Regions from separate parts of the Ensifer adhaerens genome, predicted to be linked through region 2. Evidence: predicted binding sites of a transcription regulator. Region 2 holds the regulator's gene; each other region holds the start of a gene.
What was found. Region 2 encodes PhoB, which activates phosphate uptake and scavenging genes when phosphate is short. Its sites were predicted from a motif close to TGTCATNNANCTGTCAT; they were not measured.

Region 1: the regulator PhoB is predicted to act here: its motif matches at 3,195-3,211, upstream of LAC81_RS08810 (UDP-2,3-diacylglucosamine diphosphatase).
Region 3: the regulator PhoB is predicted to act here: its motif matches at 5,951-5,967, upstream of LAC81_RS32515 (DUF1045 domain-containing protein).

The regions. Positions count from the first base shown of each region.
Region 1 covers NZ_CP083349.1:1,790,483-1,800,319, reverse strand. Annotated here, with positions in the region: gene LAC81_RS08820 (helix-turn-helix transcriptional regulator) at 1-494, opposite strand, end outside; gene LAC81_RS08815 (NADP-dependent malic enzyme) at 777-3,089, opposite strand; gene LAC81_RS08810 (UDP-2,3-diacylglucosamine diphosphatase) at 3,263-4,090, shown strand; gene LAC81_RS08805 (MFS transporter) at 4,189-5,409, shown strand; gene dgcA (N-acetyl-D-Glu racemase DgcA) at 5,361-6,344, opposite strand; gene LAC81_RS08795 (ABC transporter permease) at 6,580-7,728, shown strand; gene LAC81_RS08790 (ABC transporter ATP-binding protein) at 7,742-8,560, shown strand; gene LAC81_RS08785 (MlaD family protein) at 8,744-9,837, shown strand, end outside.
Region 2 covers NZ_CP083349.1:152,209-162,045, reverse strand. Annotated here, with positions in the region: gene LAC81_RS00750 (O-succinylhomoserine sulfhydrylase) at 1-69, shown strand, start outside; gene apaG (Co2+/Mg2+ efflux protein ApaG) at 307-699, shown strand; gene LAC81_RS00740 (Hsp33 family molecular chaperone) at 789-1,778, opposite strand; gene argF (ornithine carbamoyltransferase) at 2,069-2,986, opposite strand; gene LAC81_RS00730 (aspartate aminotransferase family protein) at 3,091-4,290, opposite strand; gene LAC81_RS00725 (GcrA family cell cycle regulator) at 4,712-5,233, shown strand; gene phoB (phosphate regulon transcriptional regulator PhoB) at 5,303-5,986, opposite strand; gene phoU (phosphate signaling complex protein PhoU) at 6,241-6,954, opposite strand; gene pstB (phosphate ABC transporter ATP-binding protein PstB) at 7,005-7,820, opposite strand; gene pstA (phosphate ABC transporter permease PstA) at 7,834-9,156, opposite strand; gene pstC (phosphate ABC transporter permease subunit PstC) at 9,153-9,837, opposite strand, start outside.
Region 3 covers NZ_CP083350.1:2,729,312-2,739,148, reverse strand. Annotated here, with positions in the region: gene LAC81_RS32545 (glycosyltransferase family 2 protein) at 1-696, shown strand, start outside; gene LAC81_RS32540 (YciI family protein) at 786-1,169, shown strand; gene phnC (phosphonate ABC transporter ATP-binding protein) at 1,423-2,265, shown strand; gene phnD (phosphonate ABC transporter substrate-binding protein) at 2,351-3,256, shown strand; gene phnE (phosphonate ABC transporter, permease protein PhnE) at 3,436-4,398, shown strand; gene phnE (phosphonate ABC transporter, permease protein PhnE) at 4,407-5,924, shown strand; gene LAC81_RS32515 (DUF1045 domain-containing protein) at 6,052-6,759, shown strand; gene LAC81_RS32510 (alpha-D-ribose 1-methylphosphonate 5-triphosphate diphosphatase) at 6,761-7,900, shown strand; gene phnN (phosphonate metabolism protein/1,5-bisphosphokinase (PRPP-forming) PhnN) at 7,897-8,478, shown strand; gene hutI (imidazolonepropionase) at 8,778-9,837, shown strand, end outside.

The DNA of each region.
Region 1 (9,837 bases), 1.6 Mb from region 2:
ATGGCGGCGTGGAAGAGATTCGCCGCGAGCTGGAAATCGCGCAGGTGATGGCGCCGATAGATCGTCCACTCGTCAGCCGGCATGTTGACGTTGATCGCCAGCATCGCCATCCGGCCGGCCGGTGAGGGGAGCGGCAGGGCGACGCCCTCGGTCGAAAGACCGATCTCCTGCGCCGCCTGGAACAGCGGCTCGCAGTCCGCGAAGCGGTGTCGCGCCATCGTCCACTCCACCGGGCGAACGCCGCCAAGCGCCAGTTTCAGTATGGGATCGATTCGATGAAGGCCGCGCGACCGGTAGATTTCTGCGGCATAGGCACCGAAGGTGTGATGCAGCCGGCAGATCTTGAGTTCGTCCGCGTAGGGCTCGGCTTCCAGATACAGGAGATGGGCGATGCGGAACGTGCGGCGCATCAACGTAAAGAAATGAGCGGGCTCGACACAGCCGCCGCATTCCAGGATTTCCAGCATGTCGAGGACAGCCTGCTGCTCAGTCATGCCACAACACCGAATCTCGTCCGAGGCTCCAGCATGGTTAGGGGTTCACCTTTTGTCCAGCGCAAACTTACCTGTTTGGTGTGTAATACCAATTTTGCAATTTTCGATTGCCGACCGTCGCGGTCGGTTTGCGCGAGCCTGCGGTAGAGGATGATTCCGCTGTGATTCTCGGGCGATAGAGCGCCGCGCTCAACGATTGCGCGGCGCCTGGATATGGCATTGGGGGCGCCGGTGCGGCGCCCGAACTCCGCGAAGATCGAAGGCGATCTCCGCGGTATCATTTCAGCCCGGATGGCTGGCTTCGACGACCGCGAGAGCCGCCATGTTGACGACCCCGCGCGACGTGACCGAAGGCGACAGGATGTGCGCGGGAAGCGCCGAACCGAGAAGGATCGGGCCGACATGCAGGCTGTCGGTCATGGTCTTGACGACGCCGAGCGTGATGTTGGCGGCATCGAGATTGGGGAAGACCAGGAGGTTGGCTTCGCCAGACAGGCTGCTGTCTGGCATGACGCGGTGGCGCAGCGCTTCCGAGATCGCTGCATCGCCATGCATTTCGCCGTCGACTTCGAGATCGGGCGCCAGTTCCCGCACGAGCTGAAGCGCCTTGCGCATCTTGGTGGCGCTTTCCGAATCGCGCGAACCGAAGTTCGAGTGCGAGACGAGGGCTGCACGCGGCGTGATGCCGAAGCGGCGGATTTCCTGCGCGGCCATGACAGTCGTCTGGGCGATTTCCTCGGCGCTCGGGCAGTAGCTTACATAGGTGTCGGTGAAGAAGGTGGCGCCGCGCTGGGAGATCAGCAGGCTCAAGGCCGAGAAGTCGAGCACGCCTTCACGCTTGCCGATGATCTGCGAAACGTCGCGCATGTGCCTGGAGTAGCGTCCTTCGACGCCGCAGATCAGCGCATCGGCTTCGCCGCGCTTGACGGCAAGTGCGCCGATGACCGTCGTGTTGGTTCGCACGATAGTGCGGGCGGCTTCCGGGATGACGCCGAGACGGCCGACGAGGGCGAAGTAGTCCTCGACATAGTCGCGGTAGCGCGGATCGCCCTCGGGGTTGACCACTTCGAAATCGACATCGGGACGGATGCGCAGGCCGTAGCGGCGCAGGCGGGTCTCGATGATCTGCGGGCGGCCGATCAGGATCGGGCGGGCAGTACCCTCTTCGAGCAGCACCTGAGCGGCGCGCAGCACGCGCTCGTCTTCGCCTTCGGCAAAGATAACCCGGTTCTTCTGGGCGTTCTTGGCGGCCGCGAACACCGGCTTCATGATGAAGCCCGAGCGGAAGACGAAGCGGTTCAGCTTGTCGAGGTAGGCGTCATAGTCCTGGATCGGACGGGTGGCGACACCGCTTTCCTCAGCCGCCTTGGCGACGGCCGGCGCGATGCGCAGGATGAGGCGCTGGTCGAAGGGCGAGGGGATCAGGTAGTCCGGGCCGAAGACCGGGGTCTCGCCGGAATAGGCGCGGGCGGCAACATCGGACGGCTCTTCGCGGGCGAGACCGGCAATGGCGCGGACCGCCGCCATCTTCATTTCTTCGTTGATCGTGCTTGCGCCGCAGTCGAGCGCGCCGCGGAAGATGTGCGGGAAGCAGAGAACGTTGTTGACCTGGTTCGGGAAGTCCGAGCGGCCGGTGCAGATCATCGCGTCCGGGCGGGCGGCACGGGCGGCTTCCGGCATGATTTCCGGCGTCGGGTTGGCAAGCGCCATGATCAGCGGCTTTTCGGCCATCTGGACCAGCAGTTCCGGCTTCAGCACGCCTGCGGCGGACAGGCCGAGGAAGACGTCTGCGCCGCCGATGCTGTCGGCGAGAACGCGGTTGCTGCTGTCCTGCGCATAGATGGACTTCCACTCGTCCATCAGCACTTCGCGCCCCTTGTAGACCAGGCCTTCGAGGTCGTGGACCCAGATGTTCTCGCGCTTGGCGCCGAGCGTCACGAGCAGGTTGAGACAGGCAAGTGCGGCCGCGCCAGCGCCGGAGGTGACGATCTTCGCCTTGGCGATGTCCTTGCCGGCGAGTTCCAGGCCGTTGAGGATGGCGGCGGCGACGATGATGGCAGTTCCGTGCTGGTCGTCATGGAAGACCGGGATCTGCATCTTTTCGCGCAGGCGGCGCTCGACCTCGAAGCACTCGGGCGCCTTGATGTCTTCAAGATTGATGCCGCCGAAGGTGGGCTCCAGCGCCGAGATCACGTCGACCATGCGCTCGATGCTCGACGCGTCGATTTCGATGTCGAAGACGTCGATGCCGGCAAACTTCTTGAAGAGAACCGCCTTGCCTTCCATCACCGGCTTGGAAGCCAGCGGACCGATATTGCCGAGGCCGAGCACGGCCGTGCCGTTGGAGATCACGGCAACCAGGTTGGCACGGGCGGTGAAATCCGCAGCCGTTTCCGGGTTGTCGCGAATGGCGATACAGGGTGCTGCCACACCCGGCGAATAGGCAAGCGCCAGGTCACGCTGGTTGCCGAGCGGCTTGGTGGGCTGGATTTCGAGCTTTCCCGGGCGAGGGTAACGGTGGAAGAAAAGGGCCTGCTGGTCGATGTCGCCGCTGGCCGGACCTGTCTGGGATTTCGTTTTGTCGCCCGTGTTCATGCTCTCACATTCCTCATTCGTGGTCGTGCCTTTTGGCATGAATTCGGAGCGAGGTACAGTTTTGCCGTGCTGATTTCGGGAGCCGGACAGGCAGCAAGGCGCTCATGTCATCTTCCTGAAACACGAGTCTGGTTTTCACGGAGGCAGGAAGCGTAACCAGAGACGAGGCTGGCATGACGGCGGCGCAGCAAGACAACTCCGTACGAAAGCTCAGGACGTTGTTCATCTCCGACGTCCATCTCGGCTCCAAGGCCGCCAAGACGGACTACCTGCTTGATTTCTTGCGGTACCACGAAGCCGAAACGATCGTGCTTGTCGGCGATATCGTCGACGGGTGGCGACTGAAGCGCAGCTGGTACTGGCCGCAGAACTGCAACGACGTGGTCCAGAAATTGCTGCGCAAGGCGCGCAAGGGTACGCGCATCGTCTATATCCCCGGCAATCACGACGAGTTCCTGCGCGATTTTCCCGGCGTGCACTTCGGCGGCATCGAGGTGGCGCAGCGCTATCTCCACGCGGGCGCCGACGGCCGCAAGTATCTCATATTGCACGGCGACGAGTTCGATGTGGTAGTGCGCAATGCCCGCGTGCTGGCCTACCTCGGCGACTGGGCCTATGACACGGCGATCGCCATCAATATCGGCCTGGCCGCCATCCGCCGTCGTCTCGGCATGCCCTATTGGTCGTTCTCCTCCTGGGCCAAGCTCCAGGTCAAGCATGCTGTGAACTTCATCGGCGAGTTCCAGAAGGTGGTTGCCGACGAGGCCCGTCGCTACGACGCACAGGGCGTGATCTGCGGACACATCCACCATGCCGTCATCGAGGACATCGGCGATATCCGCTACATCAACACCGGCGATTGGGTGGAAAGCTGTACCGCGATTGCCGAGCACCACGATGGCACGATGGAGCTCATCACCTGGCACCAGATGCGCGGCGGTGCCCTCGAGGGCGAAGCCGACAAGCTGCTTGCGCAATTGCTGACCCAGCGCGCCGCCTGACCCCAGAGGCGGCAGGCCGGTCCTGTCGCGAAAACTAGGTTATGGCGAGGCATGCCCGGGCTGTGCTAGAGATCACGTACAGCCATCCAGGTCAGCCGATGATTCCCTCCTCAGCGCCCGCATATGTGGGCCCTCCGCCGCGCCATTTCGCGCTTCGCATCGCCTTGCTCTTCTGCGCGCCGCTGATCGTCAACGGCTTCGCGATGCCGTATTTTCCGATGTGGCTCAGCACGCTCTCGATGACCGACTTCGAGATCGGCGTCGTGCTGGCGCTGCCGATGTTCGTGCGCGTCATCACCGCGCCGATCGCGGGCGTCATTGCCGACCGTCTCGGCGAGCGTGCGATCGTGCTGATCTGGTCCGGGTGCCTGTCGCTGGCGACCGCCCTGGTGCTCTTCTACTTCCGCGACTTCTGGCCGGTGCTGGTCATCTACACACTGCAATCGGCCGTCTATTCGCCCTATGTGCCGATCGTCGAGGCGATTGCGCTCTCGGGCGTGCGCCGCTGGGGTTTCGACTACGCCCATATGCGGCTCTGGGGTTCGGTTGCGTTCATCGGCGCGACGATGCTCGGCGGCTGGATGGTCGGTATCTTCGGCAGCGACATGGTGCTGCCGGCGATGGCGATCGGGTTCGGGCTGACCATCGCCATGGCGTATGGGGCACCCCGGGTCGGCAAGCCCCGCCGGCCGTCACCGATCACCGCGCTCACGGAGCCGCCGCCGAAGTCGCTGCGACAGCTCGACCTGCAACTGCTGTTGATCGGTGTGACGCTGGTGAACGCCAGCCATGCGATGCTCTTCGCTTTCTCGGCGATCTATTGGCAGCACATCGGCTATAGCGGTACCGAAATCGGCCTGCTCTGGAGTGCGGGCGTGGCGGCTGAGGTGACGATGTTCATCTTTGCCAAGGCGATCAGCCGTCGGTTCAGCGTCTGGGTGATGATCCTGTCCGGCTGCTTTCTCGCCGTGGTGCGCTGGATCATCTTCCCGATGGATCTCGGCTTCAGCGGCTACTTCATCCTCCAGTGCTTCCATGCCTTCACCTATGCGATCATGCACACGGGCATGCAGCACAAGCTGGTGGAGCGGGTGGTGGAGTCGCAGGAGGCGTCCGCCCAGGGGCTCTATTTCTTCTATACCGGCATCTTCACCGCGATCTTCACGTTCCTGTCCGGCTATTTCTATGCCTGGTACGGTGTAAAGGGATTCTATTCGATGTCGGTCGTCGCCTTTGCCGGCTGCTGCTTCGCGGGCGCCGCCTGGTACCTTCAGCCCCAGAGACGCGGTTCCGGCGGGAAGACCAGCGACGCCTCGTAGCGCAGGCCCGGCGTGCGATCTGCGGCGAGCAACAGCGGCCCGTCGAGGTCGACGAAATCGGCGCCCTGGGCGACGAGGATTGCCGGCGCCATCGCCAGCGAGCTGCCGACCATGCAGCCGACCATGATCTTCAGGCCAAGTGCGGTTGCCTGATCGCGCATTCGCAGCGCCTCGGTGAGACCGCCGGTCTTGTCGAGCTTGATGTTGACGGCATCGTAGCGGCCGACGAGGGCGGCAAGGTCGCCGGTCGCGTGCACGCTTTCATCCGCGCAGATGGGGACGGGCCGGGCGATCGTCGCCAGTGCCTCGTCGCACCCGGCAGGGAGCGGCTGCTCGATCAGGTCGATGCGCTCCTCCGCGCAGATCGCAAAATGATAGGCAAGCGTTTCCGGCGTCCAGCCTTCATTGGCATCGAGAATGATGCGGCTCTTCGGCGCGCCGGCCCGTACGGCGCGGATACGCGCGGCATCGTCCGGCGTGCCGACCTTGATCTTGAGCAGGGCACGGTGGGCGTATTTTGCGGCCTGCTCGCGCATTGCATCCGGTTCGGCCAGCGACAATGTGTAGGCGGTGGTCAATTCCTGAGGGGAGGGAATGCCTGCAAGTATATGAACGGCCTTGTTTTTCTGCTTGGCTTCGAGATCCCATAGTGCGCAATCGACGGCGTTGCGGGCGGCACCCGGCTTCATCTGGCGCTGTAAATCGACGCGGCTGAGGCCTGCCTCGATATGGGGGCGGATGGCGGCAACCTCGGAAAGTACCGACTCGATCGTTTCGCCGTAGCGGCCATAGGGCACGCACTCGCCGGCGCCGGTGTGGGTGCCGTCGCTGATTCGGCAGGTGACGACACTTGCCGTCGTCTTGGAGCCACGCGAGATCGTGAAGGTGCCTGCGATCGGGAAATGTTCCACTGAAGCATCGAGGGAAAGTGACATGAAAGCGTCTCCGGCGAGCAATCTGAGGGTCCGGCATCGCCGCCGGCCCAACGTGCGGGTGACAGCTACGGTGCGAGCCGTTATGACGGTGTAAGCATTTACGAATCTTTACGGCGCCGCGCGTTGAGACGCACAAAGGCCGCTGTAACACTTTAGGTCTGCTGCATAATTCTGTCCTTAGGTCGATTCTGATTTAAGGGATTATGCGATCGCAAATCAGGAAAACCGAGACCACGTGACGCAATCCGCCCGCAAGCTTACCGCCGATGTCGAACTGGCCGAAAGTGCCGGTGGGCGAAGCTATGTCTTCACGGGCACCTGGCGGCACGAAACCGCGGAAGCGATGGCAAAGAAGCTCGATGGCCTCGCACGCAAGAGCGATGGCGTCACGCAGTTCGATCTCTCCGGCGTGACGGCGATGGATACGGCCGGTGCCTGGATCATCCGACGCTTCATGACCCGCATTGCCGGCACTTCGCGCGACGACGTGCATTTTGCCGAGGGCGGGCAGCGGTATATCGAGCTTATCGACGCCTTGCCGGCGGAACTGCGCGCGCCGGAAAAAGGCAACGGGCACGTTCCGTTGTTCCAGCGTATTTTCGCGCCGGTCGGCGAGGCGATGGTGGCGACCTGGGACGATATCGTCGCGGCCATGTACATTCTGGGGTCCGCGGTGCGCGGCGCCCAGCTCAAGCTCGGCCGGCACAGCGGCGTCTCGCCGGCGGCGATCGTTCATCAGATCGACCGGATGGGCGTGATGGCGGTACCGATCATCACGCTGATGTCTTTCCTGATCGGGGCGATCATTGCACAGCAGGGCGCATTCCAGCTGCGCTACTTCGGCGCCGAAGTCTTCGTCGTCGATCTCGTCGGCATCCTGCAATTGCGCGAAATCGGCGTTCTCTTGACGGCGATCATGATCGCCGGCCGCTCAGGCAGTGCCATCACCGCCGAAATCGGCTCGATGAAGATGCGCGAGGAGGTGGACGCGCTGAAGGTGATGGGGCTAAGCCCGATCGGCGTCCTTGTCTTTCCGCGCCTCGTCGCGCTCACCGTCGCGCTGCCGCTGCTGACGATCATCGCGAACTTCGCCGCTTTGACCGGCGCGGCCCTGGTTGCCTGGGGCTATTCGGGCATCACGATCCCGACCTTCCTTGCGCGCCTGCAGGAAGCGGTCGATTTTTCGTCGGTCGCTGCCGGCATGATCAAGGCGCCGTTCATGGCGCTCATCATCGGCGTGGTCGCAGCCGTCGAGGGTTTGAAGGTCGGCGGCAGCGCCGAATCGCTTGGCCGGCATGTGACCTCTTCGGTGGTCAAATCGATCTTCGTGGTGATCCTGATCGATGGGCTCTTTGCCATGTTCTACGCAGCAATCAATTTTTAAGGCGGGGAACAGCGTGAGCGCAGTCGAGAAACGACACGAGGAAGATGAGGCGACGGAAGCGGACGGGCGCGAGTCGGTGCTTTCCGTTCGCGACCTGACGGTTGGCTTCGGCTCCAACATCGTGCTCGACAAGCTGAACCTCGAAATCTACCGGGGCGAAATCCTCGGCTTCGTCGGCGCGTCCGGAACCGGGAAGTCGGTGCTGATGCGCACCGTGCTCAGGTTGCTGGCGAAGCGTTCGGGCAAGATCGAGATCCTGGGCGCCGACTACGACAAGATCACCGAGGGTGAGCGCATCGCGCTCGATATGCGCCTCGGCGTTCTCTTCCAGCACGGCGCGCTCTTTTCGGCGCTGACGGTACGCGAAAACATCCAGGTGCCGATGCGGGAATACCTCGATCTGCCGCAGAGCCTGATGGATGAACTGGCACGGGTGAAGATAGAGCTCGTGGGCCTGGCGCCGGAAGCGGCGGAGAAATACCCCTCAGAGCTTTCGGGCGGCATGATCAAGCGCGCGGCTCTCGCACGGGCGCTGGCGCTCGATCCCGATCTGGTCTTCCTCGACGAGCCCACCTCGGGCCTCGATCCGATCGGTGCCGCGGAGTTCGACGAGCTCATCGCCAAGCTGCGCGACACGCTGGGATTGACCGTGTATATGGTGACTCACGACCTCGACAGCCTCTTTTCCGTCTGCGACCGCATCGCGGTTCTCGGCAAGAAGAGGGTGCTAGTGGAGGGTACGGTAGAAGACATGCTGGCCTGCGACGACCCTTGGGTGCAGTCCTATTTCCGTGGCAAGCGGGCTCGAGCGATCGTACGCCACGATCCATGACTGGGAGCATCCGGTGCTCAAGCCAATCGCTTGGGAGCCGAAAGATGCGCCGGAAACTGAAATGCAAGAGGTTCTTCGTGGGTTCATTTGAACACACGGCGCTCCAGTGAATGCGGTTTTGGCGCCCAGGCGTCGAGATACGAGGTAGAGCCGGTGAAGCGGCCACGAAGGTAGTCGGTACGAATGGAAACGAAAGCGAACTACGCCATTGTCGGTTTCTTCACGGTGTTCGTGATCGCGGCCGCATTCGGATTCGTCTACTGGATGTCGCAATATGGCCGCAGCGGCGAGATGGTGGAGCTTGTGGTCAATATTCCGGGTTCCGCCAACGGTCTTTCCGTCGGTTCGCCGGTGCGCTTCAACGGCATTGCCGTCGGCACGGTTCGCAATCTTGCGATCGACGCCAATGATCCACGCTATTCGATCGCCGTCACCGAGGTTTCCGTCGATGCGCCGGTGCTGAAGTCGACCAAGGCTACGTTGGAAGTGCAGGGGCTGACGGGCGCGGCCTACATCGAGCTTAGCGGCGGTCGCAATGGCGACGAGAACATCCTGAAGACCGCGATCGAAAAAGGCACGCAGGCACGCATCCTTGCGGATCAGTCGAGCGTGACCAGCCTGCTCGCAACGGCCGACCAGATCATGGACCGGGCCAACAACGCAATCACCGACATTCAGGGCTTCGTAACGGACGTGCGCGGCCCGCTGACAAATACGATCGGCAATGCGGAGAAGTTTTCCACCGCGCTCGCCAACAATTCCGGTGCGATCGACGACTTCCTGAGGAGCGTGACGGAGCTTTCGGGCTCGGTCAGCGCAGCCTCCAAGAAACTCGATTCGACTCTTGAATCTGCCGATGCCCTGGTGAAGTCCGTCGATCCGAAGAAGATCGACCACATCGTCTCGAACGTCGAGCAGATCAGCAACGACCTGAAGGCCGCTTCAGGCGGCGTTTCCGAAACGGTTGCCGCATTCCGACGCACGGTCGAAACTTACGAGCAGTTCGGCAAGAATGCCCAGAAGACGCTGGAGCGGGTCGATACGCTGGTGGCCTCGGTCGACAAGGAGAAGGTCGAGCTCGTCGTCAACGACATCACTGCAGCGACCGCCGACGCCCGCAAGACCGTTGCCAATATTTCTGAGTTCGCCTCGAAGATTACCGCCCGGCAGGAGGACATCGACCGCACGATCACCGATGTCACCCAACTGGCGAGCAAGCTGAACAATTCGGCCAACCGGGTCGACAGCATCCTCGTCAAGGTCGACGGCTTCCTGGG
Region 2 (9,837 bases):
GCCGGCATCGAAGACAGCGACGACGTCGTCGAGGATTTCGCCCGCGCGCTCAAGGCCGTCAAAGCCTGAGGCAACGAAAGATGCGGCCGCCGCGACAGGACGGCGGCCGTCGATCCCCCGCGGCACTCATGCTCCGGCAGCGCTGCCATCCAAGGTGGCGTTACCAGCGGTGTCGAGGGCTCAAACAGCCGATCGGGATTCCCGCAAGCCATTGCCCAGGAATGGGTATGCACAATCTTGCCGTTATTCTTGACGAAACCATCTTGCTGTAGAATACCCTGGAAGACCTGAAGCAAGGTGTTGCCCATGTATCGCGCTTTGACCCGCGACATAGAAGTTACGGTGGAGCCGTACTATCTCGAAGAGCAGTCGGATCCCGATGACGGCCGCTATGTCTGGGGCTATCGCATTGTCATATCGAACCATTCGGACGCAGCCGTCCGGTTGATGACCCGTTACTGGCATATCACCGATGAGAATGGACAGGTCGACGAGGTCAGCGGCCCCGGCGTGATCGGCGAACAGCCGCTGCTCAATCCCGGTGACACCTATGAATATTCGTCGGGCTGCCCGCTGGATACACCGTCGGGAGTGATGTTCGGCCACTACAGCATGGAAGCGGAAGGCGGAGAGACCTTCAACGTGGCCATCCCCGCCTTCTCGCTCGATTCACCCGGGCTCGTGCGCACCCTGAACTAAAGCAATTCCAGGATTAAGAGTGAGGCGCTTTTCCGTCGGGATTTGCGTGCCTCAAATAGCTACCCCGGCCAAATGACCGGAGGCGCCCGCTACTGCGGACGCACTTCGCTTGCTTCGAAACGGTAGGTGGTGGAGCAGAACTCGCAGGTCACCTTCACAACGCCATCCTCGAGGGTGCTTTCGAGATCGTCCGCTTCCAGATTGGCGAGCACGGAACGAAGCTTCTCGCGCGAGCAGCTGCAACGGTCAAAGACCGCCTGCGGCTCATAGACGCGAACGCCGCGTTCGTGGAACAGCCGGTAGAGCAGCCGCTCGGTTCCGACCATCGGGTCCGTCAGCTCGTCGGTATCGATCGTTTCGACCATCACCTTGGCTTCCGCCCAGAGATCGTCATCCTCGAAGACGCTTTCGCCATCATCGCCGTCGCCGCCGGAAAGGTCGGGCTGGCGCATGCGCTCAGGCGCTTCCGGCAGGAACTGGGCGACCATGCCACCGGCACGCCAACGATGGCGCGGCTTGCCGTTTTCATCGCGATCGAGCAGCTCAGCAACACCGAGCCTGACCTTCGTCGGAATCTGCTCCGACTGGCGGAAATAGACGCCGGCGATTTCTTCCAGCGTGGCGCCGTCCAGCGCGACGATGCCCTGGTAGCGCTGAGTGTGAGCGCCCTGGTCTATGGTAAAGGCGAGCACGCCCTTTCCGAGCAGCTCGTGCGAGCGAGTGCGGCCATCCTTCTCGGCAACGGCCAGCGCGTCCGCATCGTAGCGGGCATATGCGCGCACACGGTCGGGCGTCGAGAAATCCGCAACCACCAGATCGACTGGACCGTCGCCTTTGGTCTGGACGATCAGCTTGCCTTCAAACTTCAGCGACGTGCCGAGCAGAACCGTGAGGACGACGGTCTCGGCAACAAGCCGCGCGACCGGCAGCGGATAGTTGTGGCGCTCCAAGATAGCGTCGAGCATCGGGCCGAGCTGTACGGCACGCCCCCGCACATCGAGGCCTTCCACCTGGAAAGGCACGACGTGATCGTCACCGGCGAAGTCGAACTCACCAAGCCCTGGCGTCATGTCAGTCATGTCTTGCTCCCTGCATCAGCCAACTGCATTGCGCCAGGGACATTCCTATCCCTCGGCGCAACGTGCCCGCTGTCTCAATTGATCCCGCGATGAACGGATAGTCCACCGGGCATGTGCCGTTCGCCATTGCGCTGCACACCACCCATGGCAGTCAGCGCTTCACTGTTGCCAGGAGCGCCCCGCTTGCCGCCTAGATCGTGTCGCGCTGCGGCAATGTCAATAGCCAGCCACGCGCCTACCGAAGCGCTACGCGATCGGCTGGCCGCGCAGCGCTCGTACCTGCAAGCCGCTTAGACGAGGCCCATGCACCAGGCGATGATCGACTTCTGCGCATGCAGACGGTTTTCAGCCTCATCGAAGACCACCGACTGCGGGCCGTCGATCACCTCGTCGGTCACCTCTTCGCCGCGGTGCGCCGGAAGGCAGTGCATGAAAAGGGCATCGGACGCAGCACGCTTCATCAGCTCCTCGTTGACCTGATAGGGCTGGAAGACGTTGTGACCGCGGGCGCGGTGCTCCTGGTTCATCGACACCCAGGTGTCGGTAACAACGCAGTTGGCATTGGCGACAGCCTGCTCGGCATCATGACACAGCAGAATCTCGCCGCCGTTGTTACGGGCCCAGTTCAGGATCTTGTCCTGCGGCTCGGAACCCAGCGGCACGGCCATGTTCATCCGATAGCCGAAACGGGCGGAGCCTTCGATCAGCGAGTGCAGCACATTGTTGCCGTCACCGGTCCAGGCGATCGTCTTGCCCTTCACCGGTCCGCGATGCTCCTCGAAGGTCATGATATCGGCCATGATCTGGCAAGGATGCGTATCGTCGGTCAGGCCGTTGATAACAGGCACTGTCGCATGCTCGGCCAGCTCCAGAAGACGACGATGGTCGGTGGTGCGGATCATGATCGCGTCGACATAGCGCGACAGGACCTTGGCGGTGTCGCCGATCGTTTCGGCGCGGCCGAGCTGCATTTCGGTGCCCGAAAGAAACAGGGTTTCGCCGCCCAGCTGGCGCATGCCGACATCAAAGGAGACGCGTGTACGGGTCGACGGCTTTTCGAAGATCATCGCCAGCATCTTGCCGGCGAGCGGCTTCTCGGCGGTTCCGGCCTTGGTCGCCGCCTTTCGGACGCGGGCATCGTCAATGATCGTCCGGAGATCGGCGGCCGTCATGGCCGAAAGATCGAGAAAATGTCTGGTGCCTGCCATCGTACTCGGTTCCTGTCTGAAAAATCGATCCCTGGTGCGCCACGCATTCCGCGTGAACGCACGAAGATCATTCTAACACCCTGTGTCGGCGTCGGTCCTATCCGTTAAGCGGCAGCGTTGCCGCCGGCCTTGCGCACTGCCTCGGCAGCGCGCTCGATGCGTGCGAGACCCTCGCGCGCTTCCTCCGCCGTCACCGTCAGCGGCGGCAGCAGGCGCAATACGTTGTCGCCGGCCGGGACGGCCAGGAGCTTCTCGGCGCGGATTTCCTTCAGGAGATCGGCCGAGGGCCCCTTCACCTTGATGCCCAGCATCAGGCCATCGCCGCGGATGTCCTCGATGACATCCGGGAAGCGGTCCTTCAGAGAGGCAAGGCCCTGGCGGAAGACGAGCGCGACATCACGCACATGGGCGAGGAAGCCGTCCGCGAGGATGACGTCGAGCACGGCGTTGCCGACGGCCATGGCCAGCGGATTGCCGCCATAGGTGGAACCATGCGTGCCCGCCACCATGCCGGCAGCCGCCTCTTCCGTCGCAAGGCAAGCGCCGAGCGGGAAACCGCCGCCGATGCCCTTGGCCACGGCCATGATATCCGGGCGGATACCCGACCATTCATGGGCGAATAGCTTGCCGGTACGGCCGACGCCGGTCTGAACCTCGTCGAGGATCAGGAGCAGGCCGAACTCGTCGCAGAGCGCGCGCAATTCCTGCATGAACTCCTTGGTCGCCGGACGAATGCCGCCCTCGCCCTGGATCGGTTCGATCAGGATCGCCGCAGTCTCCTCGGTGATCGCATTCTTGACGGCTGCGATGTCACCGAACGGAACCTGGTAGAAACCCGGCGCCTTCGGCCCGAAACCTTCGATGTATTTCTGCTGGCCGCCGGCCGCAATCGTCGCGATGGTGCGGCCATGGAAGGCACCCTCGAAGGTGATGACGTGAAACTTCTCGGGCTGCCCCTTGGCGAAGTGATAGCGCCGCGCCGTCTTGATCGCGCACTCCAGCGCTTCCGCACCGGAATTGGTGAAGAAGACCCGATCGGCAAAGGTGACGGCTGCCAGGCGACGCCCAAGGCTTTCCTGACCCGGAACCTCGTACAGGTTGGAAAGGTGCCAGACCTTCTCGGCCTGTGCCTTCAGCGCCTCGACGAGGTGCGGATGCGCATGACCAAGCGAGTTCACGGCAACGCCAGCAGCGAAGTCGAGGTAGCGCGAGCCATCTTCGGCAATCAGCCACACGCCCTCTCCTCGCTCGAAACGCAACGGCGCGCGCATGTAGGTATCATAAAGCGGCGTGGTTGCAGTCATGCGAGGCTCTCCTTCACTCCAGTCGGCATCGATCCCGCGGCTTCGTGCGGCCCGATAAAAATCAAAAATGCCGCCTTGCGGCGGCGCAGGCACTATTCCCATTTCGCACTGCAATGTCAACAAAACCAAGCCTTGCAGCGCGATGACAAGGCCCGTTTCCCTGCGGCGAAAAAATCAGTCGGAAGGGCTTGCAAAAATGCAACGCTGATCGAGCAAGTTGGGGAAAACTACGAATTCGATTCGGCTCGATTCCCCGGACTCTTGCCACGGAGTCCGACGGTCAGTACGTTAACATTCAATTACTAGACGCATGCGGCGGACCTAGTCACCAAAAGAGTTATCGCGTTTGCAGCCTCGGGGTTCAGCCGGGGTGCGGTGAGGGATTCTGCCATCCCCAACGCTGAGAACGGAGAGTGCAGAAATGAACTGGACTGACGAGCGGGTGGAGAAACTGAAGAAGCTTTGGTCCGAGGGCCTGAGCGCTAGCCAGATCGCGGCACAGCTCGGCGGTGTCAGCCGCAACGCTGTCATCGGCAAGGTTCATCGCCTGAGCCTCCCGGGACGCGCCAAGGCTGGCGGCAGCACCACCGCTGCGGCCCGTCCGAAGCGGCCGACCTCGGCCCCGCGCGCACCGAACTACGCCGCGCGCGTTGCGACCCGCACCGTTGCCCGCCCGTCCGGCGCCACGGTTCTCAAGGAAGAGATCGAAGTCGATCTCGTGGCAGAGCAGGATTTCAGCATCAGCACCGACGTGGTCGTGCCGATGTCGCGCCGCCTCGAGCTGACCCAGCTCACCGAGCGCACCTGCAAGTGGCCGATCGGCGACCCGCTGAAGGAAGAGTTCCACTTCTGCGGCAATGACTCGCCGGAATCCTCGCCCTATTGCAGCTTCCATGCACGGCTTGCCTACCAGCCCTCGGCCGAGCGCCGTCGGATGCGCTGAGGCGCCGCACGGGAACAAAAGGAAAAGGGGCCGACTGGCCCCTTTTTTATTGGCTTCAAGTCGTCTTTCTCAGCTCTCGAGCGAGTATCCGGCGCCGCGGACCGTGCGAATGACGTCGGGCATGGTCGAGAAGTTCAACGCCTTGCGCAGGCGGCCGACATGGACGTCGACGGTGCGCTCATCGACATAGATGTCATGACCCCAGACCCCGTCCAGCAGCTGCGAACGCGAAAAAACGCGGCCCGGAGAGGACATCAGGAACTCCAGCAGGCGGAACTCCGTCGGCCCCAGGCGAACTTCGCGGCTACGGCGATGAACGCGGTGGGTTTCCCGGTCGAGCTCGATGTCGCCGCAGCGCAGCAACGTCGAGAGCACTTCAGGCTTCGCCCGGCGCAGCATCGCCTTGACGCGAGCCATCAGCTCCGGCGTCGAGAACGGCTTGACCACATAGTCGTCTGCCCCGGTCGCCAGACCACGAACGCGCTCGCTCTCCTCGCCGCGCGCCGTCAGCATGATGATCGGCAACCGCTCCGTTTCCGGGCGCTGGCGCAGCCGACGGCACAGCTCGATGCCGGAGACGCCGGGCAGCATCCAGTCGAGAATGAGGAGATCGGGCAGACGTTCCTGAAGCCGGATCTCCGCCTCGTCACCTCTGAGGATCGTATCGACGTCGAAGCCTTCCGCTTCCAGATTGTAACGCAGCAGGACGCTCAGCGCCTCTTCGTCCTCGACCACGGCGATTTTTGGCAACATCAGGTAACCACTCCTTACCGTGAGTGCCGTGTGGGTCCAGTGGACCGTCCGGCGCTCAGACACTCTAAATCTGGAGCACAACCGCCGTTTTCAAAGACGGTGCGAAAGCCGCGTGCTTCAGATACAGGAATTCGGGGCCGCGACCGGAGCCGCGACCGGATGATATTCATGGGGCATGCATTGCGAACGCGCGTTCGGCGCTAGAAAGGGATGGAGAAGAGTGTAGGCAGCTTCCCCTCGCATCCCGCTCCAACCTAGTCGTTGACCGAGCCCAACGTCGACGTGTTGTCATCCTTCGGACGCTCGCCTTCCGGCTGGGCACCCGTCGCCATGTAGTAGATCGTCTCGGCGATGTTGGTAGCGTGGTCGCCGATACGCTCGATGTTCTTGGCGCAGAACAGAAGATGCGTGCAGGGCGTGATGTTGCGCGGGTCTTCCATCATGTAGGTCAGCAATTCGCGGAACAGCGAGGTGTAGATCGCATCGATCTCCTCGTCGCGCTCACGGATGCTGTTGGCCTTTTCCGGCGAGCGCGAGGCGTAGACGTCGAGCACTTCCTTGAGCTGCACCAGAGCGAGCTCAGCAAGGTGCTCGAGACCGCGTGCGAGCTTGCGCGGAATGCCGGAACCGGCAACCGCGATCACGCGCTTGGCGGTGTTCTTGCCGAGGTCGCCGACACGCTCCAGATCGGAGGCGATGCGGATCGACCCCATGATCTCGCGAAGGTCGGCGGCGACCGGCTGGCGCTTGGCGATCGTGACGATCGCCTTCTCGCCGATCTGGCGCTCGGCATCGTCGAGAATGGTGTCGTCCGAGATCACCTTCTGCGCCAAAGCCAGGTCGGAATTGACCAGGGCGCGAACGGATTCGGCAACCATCTGCTCGGCAAGACCGCCCATCTCCGAGATGCGGCGCGTCAGGTACTTCAATTCTTCGTCATAGGCGGACATGATATGCATGGACATGATCGTCGATCCTTACAGGCGCTTTCCAGTTACTGTTGCAGCCGTAATTGGCCTCAGCCGAAGCGGCCCATGATGTAATCCTGGGTGCGCTGGTCATCCGGATTGGTGAACATCTTGTCGGTGTCGTTCTCCTCGACGAGATTGCCGAGGTGGAACATGGCGGTGCGCTGCGAAACGCGGGCGGCCTGCTGCATCGAGTGGGTCACGATGACGATCGTGAAGTTCGTGCGCAGTTCGTGGATGAGTTCCTCGACCTTGGCGGTCGCAATCGGGTCGAGTGCCGAACAGGGCTCGTCCATCAGGATCACTTCCGGGCTAACGGCAACGGCGCGCGCAATGCACAGTCGCTGTTGCTGGCCACCGGAAAGCCCCGTGCCCGGCTCGTGCAGGCGGTCCTTGACCTCGTTCCACAGACCGGCCTTCTGCAGACTGGTCTCGACGACCTCGTCGAAATCCGCCTTGGTGCGGGCAAGTCCATGGATACGCGGACCGTAGGCCACGTTGTCGTAAATCGACTTCGGAAACGGGTTCGGCTTCTGGAAGACCATGCCGACGCGAGCGCGCAGTTCGACGACGTCGATGGTCGGATCGTAGATGTCGTCCTCATCGAGCGTGATCTTGCCGGTGACGCGGCAGTTCTCGATGGTGTCGTTCATGCGATTCAGCGTGCGCAGGAAGGTCGACTTGCCGCAACCGGACGGGCCGATCAGCGCCGTTACCGTGTTTTCCCGGATGTTGAGGTTGACGTCGAAAAGCGCCCGCTTCTCGCCGTAGTAGACCGACACATCCTTGCCGATCATCTTGTAGGGCACGGTGTTCATTTTCTGATCCAAGGCCTTCTCGACTGCTGCTTCTGACATGATGTTCATAGTAATTACCTCACTACCAACGGCGCTCAAAGCGACGTCGCAACAGAATGGCGCCAAGGTTCATGACGACGAGGAAGATGAGAAGGATGATGATCGCGCCGGAGGTGCGCTCGACGAAGGCGCGTTCCGCCTCGTTGGCCCACATGTAGATCTGCACCGGCAGCGCCGTCGACGGTTCCATCGGCGAACCGGGAAAATCGACGACGAAGGCGACCATGCCGATCAGAAGAAGCGGCGCGGTTTCGCCAAGCGCGTGGGCAAGACCGATGATCGTACCGGTCAGGATGCCCGGCATTGCCAGCGGCAGCACGTGGTGGAAGATGGTCTGCATCTTCGAGGCACCAAGGCCGAGTGCCGCCGAGCGGATCGACGGGGGAACCGCCTTCAAGGCCGCGCGGGTGGCGATGATGATCGTCGGAAGCGTCATCAGCGTCAGCACGAAGCCGCCGACGACAGCCGCCGAGCGCGGCATGCCGGCAAAGTTGATGAAGACGGCGAGGCCCAGCAGACCGTAGACGATCGACGGAACGGCCGCGAGGTTGTTGATGTTGACCTCGATCAGGTCGGTGAGCCGGTTCTTCGGAGCGAACTCTTCGAGATAGATCGAGGCGGCGACGCCGATCGGCAGCGACAGCACGAGCACGATCAGCATCATGTAGAACGAACCGAGGGCAGCAACGCCGACGCCTGCCGCTTCAGGACGGCTGGAGGCGCCGAAGGTGAAGATGCCGGTGTTGAAGCTCTTCTTCAGGATGCCAGCGCTTGCAAGCTCGTTCATCCAGGTGACCTGCTGGTCCTTGACCTTGCGTTTGCTCTCGTCGACCTTGAGGTCGATCTGACCCTTGTTGGCGGAGTCGATATTGGCTTCTGCCAGCAGCGTGACCGGAACGGTCTTGCCGATGATGGACGGATCAGCCACGACCATGTCGCGCAGCAGCGTGCGGGAGCTCGCAGAGACCATGTCGGTCGCCTGCTTGACGAGCGGGCGCTTGGTCGCGTCGATGCCGAGTTGCTTGACGAGCGCGTCGCGCACCAGCAGCGGATAGTTGGCAGTCATCAGGACCTTGCTGTCGGTCGTGCGTTCGCCGTTGGGGTCGATGACCTTTTCGGTGAACTCGATCGGCAGCGTGATCGTCGTCTGCTGGAATGCGGTGTAGCCGTTGGAAATGACGGTCCACAGCAGCAGCGCCAGGAAAAAGAGACCGGTGCTGATTGCGGCGATACCGTAGGCGCGGAACCGGCGTTCGGCGGCATAGCGTCGCTTGATGCCGATATCGCGCTTGGCGGATGCGGGACGGGCGGAGATCCGGACGGTCGGGGAAGCGATGTCGGTCATTCGTACTGTTCCCGGTATTTGCGCACGATGTAGAGCGCATAAATGTTGAGGCCGAGCGTGATGACGAAGAGCGTGATGCCCAGCGCGAAGGCCACCAGCGTCTGCGGCGAGGTGAACTCGAGGTCGCCTGTGAGCTGGTTGACGATCTTCACGGTCACCGTCGTCATCGGTTCAAACGGATTGATCTGCATGCGGGCCGCCACACCGGCTGCCAGCACCACGATCATGGTTTCGCCGACGGCGCGCGAGGCGGTCAGAAGCAGCGCGCCGACGATGCCCGGGAGGGCTGCTGGAAGGATAACCTTCTTGACCGTTTCCGAGCGGGTGGCGCCGAGACCGAGCGAGCCGTCACGCAGTGCACGCGGCACCTGGGTGATGATGTCGTCGGAGAGCGACGACACAAACGGGATGAGCATGATGCCCATGACGATGCCGGCGGTGACAACGCTCTGCGCCTGGATGAAGTTCTGGTAGTTGCCGGTGGCAAGACCGTTCAGCTGCGCCGAGATGTCACGCAGGAACGGGCCAACGGTTACCAGTGCGAAGAAACCGTAGACGATGGTCGGGATGCCGGCGAGCACTTCAAGTAGCGGCTTTGCGGTCGAACGCAGGCGCGGGCTTGCATATTCCGCCATGTAAATGGCTGCGAAAAGGCCGATCGGCACCGCAAAGAGCATGGCG
Region 3 (9,837 bases), on a different replicon from region 2:
ACGCTTGAGGATTTCTTCGTCCACCAGCCTGGCATGCTCGTCCGCCGCAGCCTCTATGACGCTGCCGGGGCATTCGATGAAGCACTGCCGCGATCCGTGGACTACGACATGCTGATCAGGCTTTCTCTCCTCGGCAAGGCGGCTTCGACCGCCAATGTCATCTTTCACCAGCGCCTGCACGACGGCGACCGGGGACCGGCGGCGAGCCGTTTCCAGGCGCAGCGACGCGATCAAAACTGGATCAGCAATGATGCGCTGATCTTCGATCGTTTGCACCAGACCTTGCCGCTCACCGACTATCTGCCGTCGCGGCGCATCGAGAGTGGCGATGAAGAGCGCAGCGCGCTCCTGCAGCGGGGTGCGATCATGGCCCGCAAGAAGCGCTGGGACATCGCCATCTCCGACTTCGGTCGCGCTCTTGAGCAAAGCCGGAGTCCGCTGACGCCCTATGAAAAGCGCATCCTCCGGCGCGCGACTGGATCGAAATACGACTGCGACGAGGTCTTCGGGAATGCCCTGATCGACGAAGGACTGCGCTCGCTCAGCGGCAGTTTTCCGCCGGGGCGCGAACTCGCCCGTTCGCTCGCCCGCGGCCTTGTCTGGAGAGCGCGCCAAGCCGCGGCGCAGGGTCAGCTCAAGCGCAGTTCGCGCATCGCCGCCCAGGCCTGTCGTTGGGCCGCCGCGTCCTGGGGCTGATTTCCAAGCGAGAGTTGTGGCCACGAACCTCGCGCGCCGATTGAAGCCGCCAGCGAAACCTGACAGGAATACGTCCGGGAGGACGGTTCATGTATTATGCAATCTTGGCTTATCACACGGCAGGCGTGGTCGAATCCTGGAGCGCGGAAGAGGACGCGGCCCTGATGTCCGACCTTCTCGAGGTTCATGAGCGCTTCGTTCAGCAGAAAGCCTTCGGACCGGCCGCGCGGCTCGGGCCTGCCGAAGGTGCGGTGACGCTCAGGGGCCAGGGCGAAGGCATCGTCACCGACGGACCTTTCGCCGAGACCAAAGAGCAACTGCTGGGCCTCTACGTCGTGGACTTTCCGACGATCGACGCAGCCATAGCGGCTGCACGCGAGCTGCGGCGCAGCAATCCTACCGCGATCTACGAGATCCGGCCGATCGCCCTCTATGTTCCGGGGGCAACCTTGGAGCCTGGCACCGAGGGCTAGGAATCACGCGGCGGTAGCGCCCCGGGAGCGCCCTGGCTACCGCCCCGATCCCATTCGGATCAGCACGCAATCACGCGGAAGGTGACCAATCGCGCCTGCGCCCGGGCTGCGACGTTCACATTTGATTAACCCAGCCCGCGTGGGCGTGAACTGTAACAGAACTTACAACAAACTGACATTTCGCTTTCATGAAGCGCCGCTATGGCAGGTGTCATACCGATGACCGGTCTCCCCGAAAGAGGACCTGCTAGAAATGTTTCAGTTGAAGAGTGTAACCCGCCAGTTCGGCAAGAAGACAGCCGTGAGTTCGGTTACCTTCGACATTCCCCAAGGCCAGATGGTCGGCGTAATCGGCCGCTCGGGCGCCGGCAAGTCGACGCTGCTGCGCATGATCAATCGCCTCGTCGACCTGTCTTCGGGCTCGATCGTCTATGACGGCACCGAGGTCTCGTCGCTTCGCGGCGCAGCGCTTCGCAACTGGCAGCGCGACTGCGCCATGATCTTCCAGCAGTTCAACCTGGTGCCGCGCCTCGACGTGCTCACCAATGTGCTGCTCGGCCGCCTCAACCACCGTTCGACGGTCTTGAGCATCCTCAACATGTTCACCCGCGAAGAACGCATCATGGCGATCGGCGCGCTGGAACGCCTCGGGATCGAGCAGACGGCCCTGCAGCCGGCCGGCACGCTTTCCGGCGGCCAGCAACAGCGCGTCGCGATCGCCCGCGCCCTGATGCAGCAGCCGAAGGTTCTGCTCGCCGACGAGCCGATCGCCTCGCTTGACCCGCTGAACGCCAAGATCGTCATGGATGCGCTGCGTGACATCAACGAGCGCGACGGCATCACAGTCATCACCAACCTTCATACGCTCGATACCGCGCGCAATTATTGCGAACGCATCATCGGCATGGCGCACGGCCGCGTCGTCTTCGACGGTCAGCCCAAGGATCTGACGGCGGCAGCCGTTGCCGAGATCTACGGCGCCGATACGGGCATCGAGGAATCGATGACCTCCACCAGCATCAACATTCCGACGGCTGAACCGCAGGAAGAAACGGCATCGGCCGGCCTCAAGCCGCTGGCACTGGCCGGCATCTGACGCCCGCCAGGATCGAAAGCCCGCGTCAAGGGCACCTCTTTGAAACCCAATAGATCCGGCTGAGCCGGACACACGGGAGAACCTTATGCTGAAAAAAGCTCTTCTGAGCGCCGTCGCGCTCCTCGCCCTCGTCGGCCACGCACAGGCTGAAGACCTCAAGGATTTCCGCATCGGCATCCTCGGCGGCGAAAACGAAGCCGACCGCCTGCGCAACTTCCAGTGCCTCGTCGACAAGCTGCCGGCTGCGATCGGCGTCGAAAAGGTCTCGCTGTTCCCGGCTGCCGACTATGACGGCGTTATCCAGGGCCTGCTCGGCGGCACGCTCGACTACGCCGAACTCGGCGCTTCCGGCTACGCCAAGATCTATCTGGCCAAGGCTGACGCCGTCGAGCCGATCCTGACGACCGTTCAGACCGACGGCTCGACCGGCTACCACTCGATCATGGTTGCCCGCAAGGATTCCGGCATCACCAAGCTCGAAGACCTGAAGGGCAAGAAGCTCGGCTTCGCCGATCCGGACTCGACCTCTGGCTACCTCGTCCCGCTCGTTACCCTGCCGGAAGCAATCGGCGCGCCGGTCAAGGAATTCTTCGGTGAGACCGGCTTCGGCGGCGGTCACGAAAACCTGGTTCTCGAAGTCGTCAAGGGCACCTTCGATGCCGGCACGACCTTCGGCTCGGGCGTCGGCGAATTCAAGGACGGCTACACCTCGGGCAACCTGAAGAAGATGGTCGACAAGGGCATCCTCGACATGAACGACCTCGTCGAACTCTGGAAGTCGCCGCTGATCCCGAATGGCCCGGTCGTCGTGCGCACCTCGATGAACGACGACATGAAGGCGAAGTTCAAGCAGTTCATGCTCGACCTGCCGAAGACCGACGCCGCGTGCTTCTCGGCCATCCAGGGTGGCGATTTCACCGGCTTCACCGAAGTCAACGCCGACTTCTACAAGCCGATCATCGACGCCCGCAAGGCAACGATCGGCGGCTGATAGACCGCATACCTTGGGAACGCTGGCCGCCCAAACGGCCAGCGTTTCCTTGTTTGAAGGGGTGTTCCGCGCCCATCCTCAGCGGATGTCTATCGCTTAGTTTTCACGCATTTCCTGATGGAAGGCCGCATGGCGCTTTCCTGGAAATGCCATAGAGGCCGGCGCGAGCCGGAACGATCATGGCAACTTCCCTGCTCCCGCGGCATCTGAGCGACAACGGCGCCGTCATTGAGCGCCACTGGCAGGAACTCAGTTCCCGCCGTAGGCTCTATTCCTGGCTCGGCTTCGGCGTTCTCTTCCTGGCTCTTTCGGGCTCGCTTTGGTTCGCCAACGATTCCAACGCCGGCAAGTTCTTCGATCGCCTGCCGCATTTCTTAGACTTCGTCGGCGACCTCGCGCCGCGTGACGGGCTGGAAATCTTCCGCGCCATGTTCGACCTGCCCTCGCCCTATGACGACGGCAGCTTCAAGTACAACTATCCCGAAGGCCGGCTCTACCTGACCGAGAGCTTCTACATTCCCGAATATGTGCACAAGATGCTGGAGACCGTGAACATCGCGATCTTCTCCACTGTCATCGGCACCGCACTCGGCTTCGTGCTTTGCTTCCTCGCCGCGCGCAACCTGATGCCCAACCCCTGGATCCGTGGCATTGTTCGCCGCATCATGGAGATCCTGCGCGCCTTTCCGGAAGTCGTAATTGCCGGCTTCTTCCTCGCGATCCTTTCGCTCGGGCCCATTCCCGCGATCGCTGCGGTCTCGATCCATACGATCGGTGCGCTCGGCAAGCTCTTCTACGAAGTGGTCGAAAACGCCGACATGAAACCCGACGAAGGCCTGCGCGCCGCCGGCGGCAACTGGATCGAGCGCGTCTGGTTCGGCATGGTGCCGCAGGTACTGCCGAACTTCACCAGCTATTTCCTCCTGCGCCTCGAGATTAATGTGCGCGCCTCGACCATCATCGGCGCCGTCGGCGGCGGTGGCATCGGCGAGTTGCTGCGCCTCTCGATCGGCCAGGGCCACCAGGCGAAAACGCTTGCGATCGTCATTCTGCTTTTCGCGACCATTTTCGCTGTCGACCAGTTTTCCGCTTGGCTCCGCCGTCGCCTTGTTGGCGAACAGTCCTTCCAGCTGGCCCAGTAGGTGCACGCATGACCACGACCACACGATTGAACCCGATGGAAATGGATGCGATCGCGAACCGCCATCCAGAACTCCTGAAATCCTCTACCTCCAAGCGCGTACGCACGGCAGCGGTTACCGGCGGTATCATCGTATATCTCATCTTCAGCTGGTGGTTCTTCTCGATCGGACAGGTGCTGGGCAATGCCAACTGGGGCATCGCCGGCACCTACCTCGCCGACTGGGTTTCCTACGAGGTACGCCCGGAAATCCACATCGCCCCTGACCGGACGATGAGCCTCAATTATCAACGAAATTCGCCGCTCGGACCGAACCCCAGTCCGGACTGGGTCGAACTCGACAAGGAAACGGTAACGCGCCGCGTTGAAATTCCGGCATCGGCAACACAGGCGGCAACGCCGAAGGCAAGCTCTTCCTTCAGCTTCATGACGCCAGGCTCTGCACTGGGGGGCGCGACCACCGTCGAAGCTCCGAACCGGGTCGAAACCCGAACGGAAGAGGTGCTGACGCGCGTCGTTGTTACCTATGACCGCTCGACCAGGGTCGAGATCGCCGACAGCCTGGTCAAGGCAACCCATGGCGGCGAGACCTTGGTGATGGCCGTAGACGGCGCCGACAGGGTGACACCGCAGGGCACGCTGCCCACCTGGGCAACGCAGAAGCGCCCCGGCGAGAAGATCGTGCTTGCTTTTGGCGCCACCGGCTGGGCCGAGGTCGAAGGTGACGAGGTTTCCATCCGCAACCGCTTCTTCGGCTGGGCGAATTTCCTCTTCGACACCAGCTCGCCCCTCTTCGGCAAGAGCTACGGCGAAGTCGCTTCGCTCATCATGTCCGGCGAGCGGATCGATCCGGCGCGTTCCAATCTTTCACTCGCCTGGAACAACATCCTCTACAATGCCGAGTGGCAGCATCTGGATGTCTGGACGAAGCTCCTGCAGACCGTCGTCATGGCCTTCGTCGGCACGCTCTTTGCGTCGCTGATCGCCTTCCCGCTCTGCTTCCTTGCCGCCCGCAACATCACGCCGAGCTTTATGACCAATCAGTTGGTCAAGCGCTTCTTCGACTTCCTGCGATCGGTGGACATGTTCATCTGGGCGCTGTTCTTCACCCGCGCCTTCGGCCCGGGACCGCTGGCGGGTATCTCGGCGATCTTCTTCACCGACACGGGAACGCTTGGAAAGCTTTATTCGGAGGCGCTGGAGAACATCGACGACAAACAGCGCGAGGGCGTGAAGTCGGTGGGTGCTGCGCCTCTGGCCGTGCAGCGCTTCGGCGTGCTGCCGCAAGTGTTGCCGGTTTTTGCCAGCCAGGCCCTCTATTTCTGGGAATCAAACACCCGCTCGGCGACGATCATCGGCGCTGTCGGTGCAGGCGGCATCGGCCTCAAACTCTGGGAAGCAATGCGCACCAATTCCGATTGGGAAAATGTCGCCTACATGGTGCTTCTGATCTTGCTGGTTGTCTTTATTTTCGACAGCATCTCGAACGCGTGCCGTTCGCGCCTGATGGGCAGCAAGGCACATTGACGACTGCCAGGCATTTGCGCGTCCGCCATCATGATGTTGTCATGGAAATCGGCTAGCTGCGCATCGCATCCCGCAAACAATCGACCCGCCGCCCAGGCGGGCCGGTCGCTACAAGAAAGTGAAGACCGTGCGCTATGCAATCTATTTCGCGCCGCCGGCGGACGACCGGCTGTCGCAGACCGCGTCCCGTTGGCTTGGCCGTGACGCCTTTACCGGCGAGGATCTCGATGCCTCGGCGATTGCCGGCCTCGACCAAGAGGTGCAGCGCGCACTGACGAGCGATCCACGGCGCTACGGCTTTCACGGCACGCTGAAAGCCCCCTTCGAGCTTGCAGAAGGCCGGGACGAGGACGAACTGCTGAGCATCTTCGAATGCTTCGCCGCCGACCTCGATCCCTTCGAGATCCCGGAGATCGTTCTCCATCAACTCGGCCCGTTCTTTGCCCTCGTTCCTTCGGCTCCTTCCGCAGAACTGCAGGACCTCGCCGAGGACGCTGTTCATCGCTTTGATCCCTTCCGCGCGCCGCTGTCGGATGCCGATTTCGTCCGCCGCAAGCCGGAAAATCTGCCTGAGCGCCAGCGGCGCTACCTGCGGGAATGGGGCTATCCCTATGTTTTCGAAGAATTTCAGTTTCATCTGACCTTGACCGGTCCAGTGCCCGCCGAGAACAGCGATTTCATGCGCCGGGCACTCGAAACGACCTTTGCCGAACACATCGGAAAGCCGCTTCACGTTACGTCAGTCGCACTCTTCGTCGAACCGGAGCGCGGCGCACCCTTTACTGTCCGCTCCCTGCTGCCGCTCGGCAGCGACACCCAACGAAAGATCGCATGAGATGAGCAAAGAACAGGTTTTGACCAACGCCCGCATCGTCCTCGAGGATAGTGTCCTCGACGGTTCGGTGCTGATCCGCGACGGCAAGATTGCCGACATTTCCGAGGGCACGGTTGCCAGCGGTGAGGACTTCGAAGGCGACTATCTGATCCCTGGCCTCATCGAACTGCACACCGACCACCTCGAAGCCCACTACTCGCCGCGCCCGGGTGTACGCTGGTTGAAGATCGCGGCGATTCAGGCTCATGACGCACAGGTGGTCACCTCCGGCATCACCACGGTCTTCGACTGCCTGCGCCTCGGCTCCGACGAGGACGGCGGCTTCCAGAAGGGCGAGATGCGCAGCATGGCCGACGCGCTGGCACAGGCCAAGGAAGAAGGCCGCCTGCGCGCCGACCACCTGATCCACCTCCGCTGCGAGGTTTCGACCTCCGACGTGCTCGATCACTACGAGGACTTCCAGAGCGACCCGCAGGTCAGGCTCGTCTCGCTGATGGACCACGCCCCCGGTCAGCGCCAGTTCCAGACGATGGACCAGTACACGCTCTACTACAAATCCAAGCGCGGCTTCTCGGACGAGGAATTCGCCCGCTTCGTCGAGCGCCAGCAGGCGCTTTCGGCAAAATATGCCAGCCCGCACCGCACAGCCCTTGCCCAGGATTGCGCCGCCCGCGGCATCACCATTGCCAGCCATGACGACGCGACCGTCGATCACGTCGAAGAATCGATCGGCTTCGGCATCAAGCTTGCCGAGTTCCCGACGAGCTTCGAAGCTGCCGAAGCCTCGCACCGCGCAGGACTGAGTGTACTCATGGGTGCGCCGAACATCGTGCGCGGCAAGTCGCACTCCGGCAACATCGCTGCCCGCGACTTGGCGGAGCGCGGCGTGCTCGACGTGCTGTCGTCGGACTATGTGCCATTCAGCCTGATCCACGCACCCTTCGTACTTTCGGACGAAATCGAATCCATCGACCTACCGAAAGCGATCGCCATGGTGACCTCGACGCCGGCCCGTACCGTCGGTCTCAATGACCGCGGCCGCGTTGCCGTTGGCCTGCGCGCCGATATCGCCCGCGTGCACCGCAAGGAAGGCATCCCGGTCGTACGCTCCGTCTGGCGCGAAGGACGGCGTGTCGCATGAGCGCGAACGAACAGGGCGCGCTCGTCGTCGTCGTCGGCCCGAGCGGCGCCGGCAAGGACAGCGTCATGGGCTTTGCCGCCCGACATTTTACCGACTGTCACGATGTGCATTTCGTCCGTCGTGTCATCACCCGCCCGTCGGATGCCGGCGGTGAAGTGCATGAAAGCGTCTCGGAGGATGAATTCGTCGATATGCAGAAGGACGGCGCCTTTGCCGTCTACTGGGATGCGCACGGCCTGAAATACGGCATCCCGTCCGCGGTGCTCCAGAATGTCCGGAACGGCATGACGGCGATCGTCAACGGCAGCCGCGGTGCCCTGCCGGCGTTCCGCGAAGCCTTCGGCGAAATCGCCGTCGTCGTCGTCACGGCAGAAGCGCCGGTGCTCGCGAAACGGCTTGCCGAACGCGGCCGTGAAAGCGAGGAAGAGGTGTTACGACGCCTCAGCCGCCTGGCGCCCGATGTCACCTCAGGCCCCGGCGTCAGCGTAATCGATAACAGCGGTCGGTTGGAAATCGCCGGCAATCGCTTTGTCGAGGTCGTTGAACGGTTGCGTATCAAGGCGGATCACGCGGCCTAGCGCGGCCCGCCTTCGCGACCGATAGGCCTCGAGTCGCTAGCACGCATCGCAACGAGCATTCTCAAGATATCCAGGCAATGGCCCCGAACCTCAGGTTTGGGGCCATTCTTTTTGCATGCGCCGGAGGTACGGCCGCCGGCCGAAATATTCCGCGAAATCAGATTTCTAAAGCAATCTCCTCAGCTACTTCATCGTGGTCTGGCGACCCGATCGCCCTTTCCTTTTCCGAGAGCTCCATAAATTTCCTCTTGTGGAACAAATTAATATGTATATACATTATATCCCGTGGAGGCGACCTTATGACCCAAATCTCGACCAGCAATCAGGCATCCGGCATCTGGCGCAACGTGCGTCTCGTGACGCTCGGCGAAACCGTCGAGGGGCTTGGTCTCGTCGAGGATGCAGCCGTCGCAGTCGTCAATGGGCGCATCGCCTATGCCGGTCCGGAGGGTGACCTTCCCGCCGAGTTCTCACGCGGCCTCGAAGCAACCGACGGCCAGGGCCGCGTGATGACGCCCGCCCTCATCGACTGCCACACCCATCTCGTTCATGGCGGCAACCGTGCCCGTGAGTTTCAGATGCGGCTCGAAGGCGCTACCTATGAAGAGATCGCACGCGCCGGCGGGGGCATCGTTTCCTCAGTGAAGGCAACCAATGCGCTGTCCGTCGATCAACTCGTCGAAAGCGCCCTGCCGCGCCTCGACACGCTCCTTTGCGAAGGAGTTTCGACCGTTGAAATCAAGTCCGGCTACGGGCTGAACGTCACGGCTGAACTCAACATGCTGCGCGCCGCCCGCAAGCTCGAAACGCTCCGTCCGGTGCGCGTCGTCACCAGCTACCTCGCCGCCCACGCGACGCCGGCCGACTACAGGGGGCGGAACGGCGACTACATCACCGACGTGGTTCTGCCAGGCCTTGACGCGGCCCATGGCGAAGGTTTGGTCGACGCAGTCGACGGGTTCTGCGAGGGCATCGCGTTCTCGACCGCTGAGATCGCCCGTGTCTTCGACCGCGCAAGGGCACTCGGCCTGCCGGTCAAGCTCCACGCCGAACAACTTTCCAACCTCGGCGGTGCCAAGCTCGCAGCTTCCTACGGCGCGCTCTCGGCCGACCATCTCGAATATCTCGACGCCGAAGGCGCCGCAGCGCTCGCCAGGGCCGGCACGGTCGCCGTGCTTTTGCCCGGCGCCTTCTATGCGCTGCGCGAAGAGCGCCTGCCACCGGTCCAGGCGTTGCGCGACGCCGGCGCGCATATCGCGATCGCTACCGACTGCAATCCCGGCACTTCGCCGCTGACCTCGCTGCTTCTGACCATGAACATGTCGGCGACGTTCTTCCGGTTGACGGTTGCCGAATGCC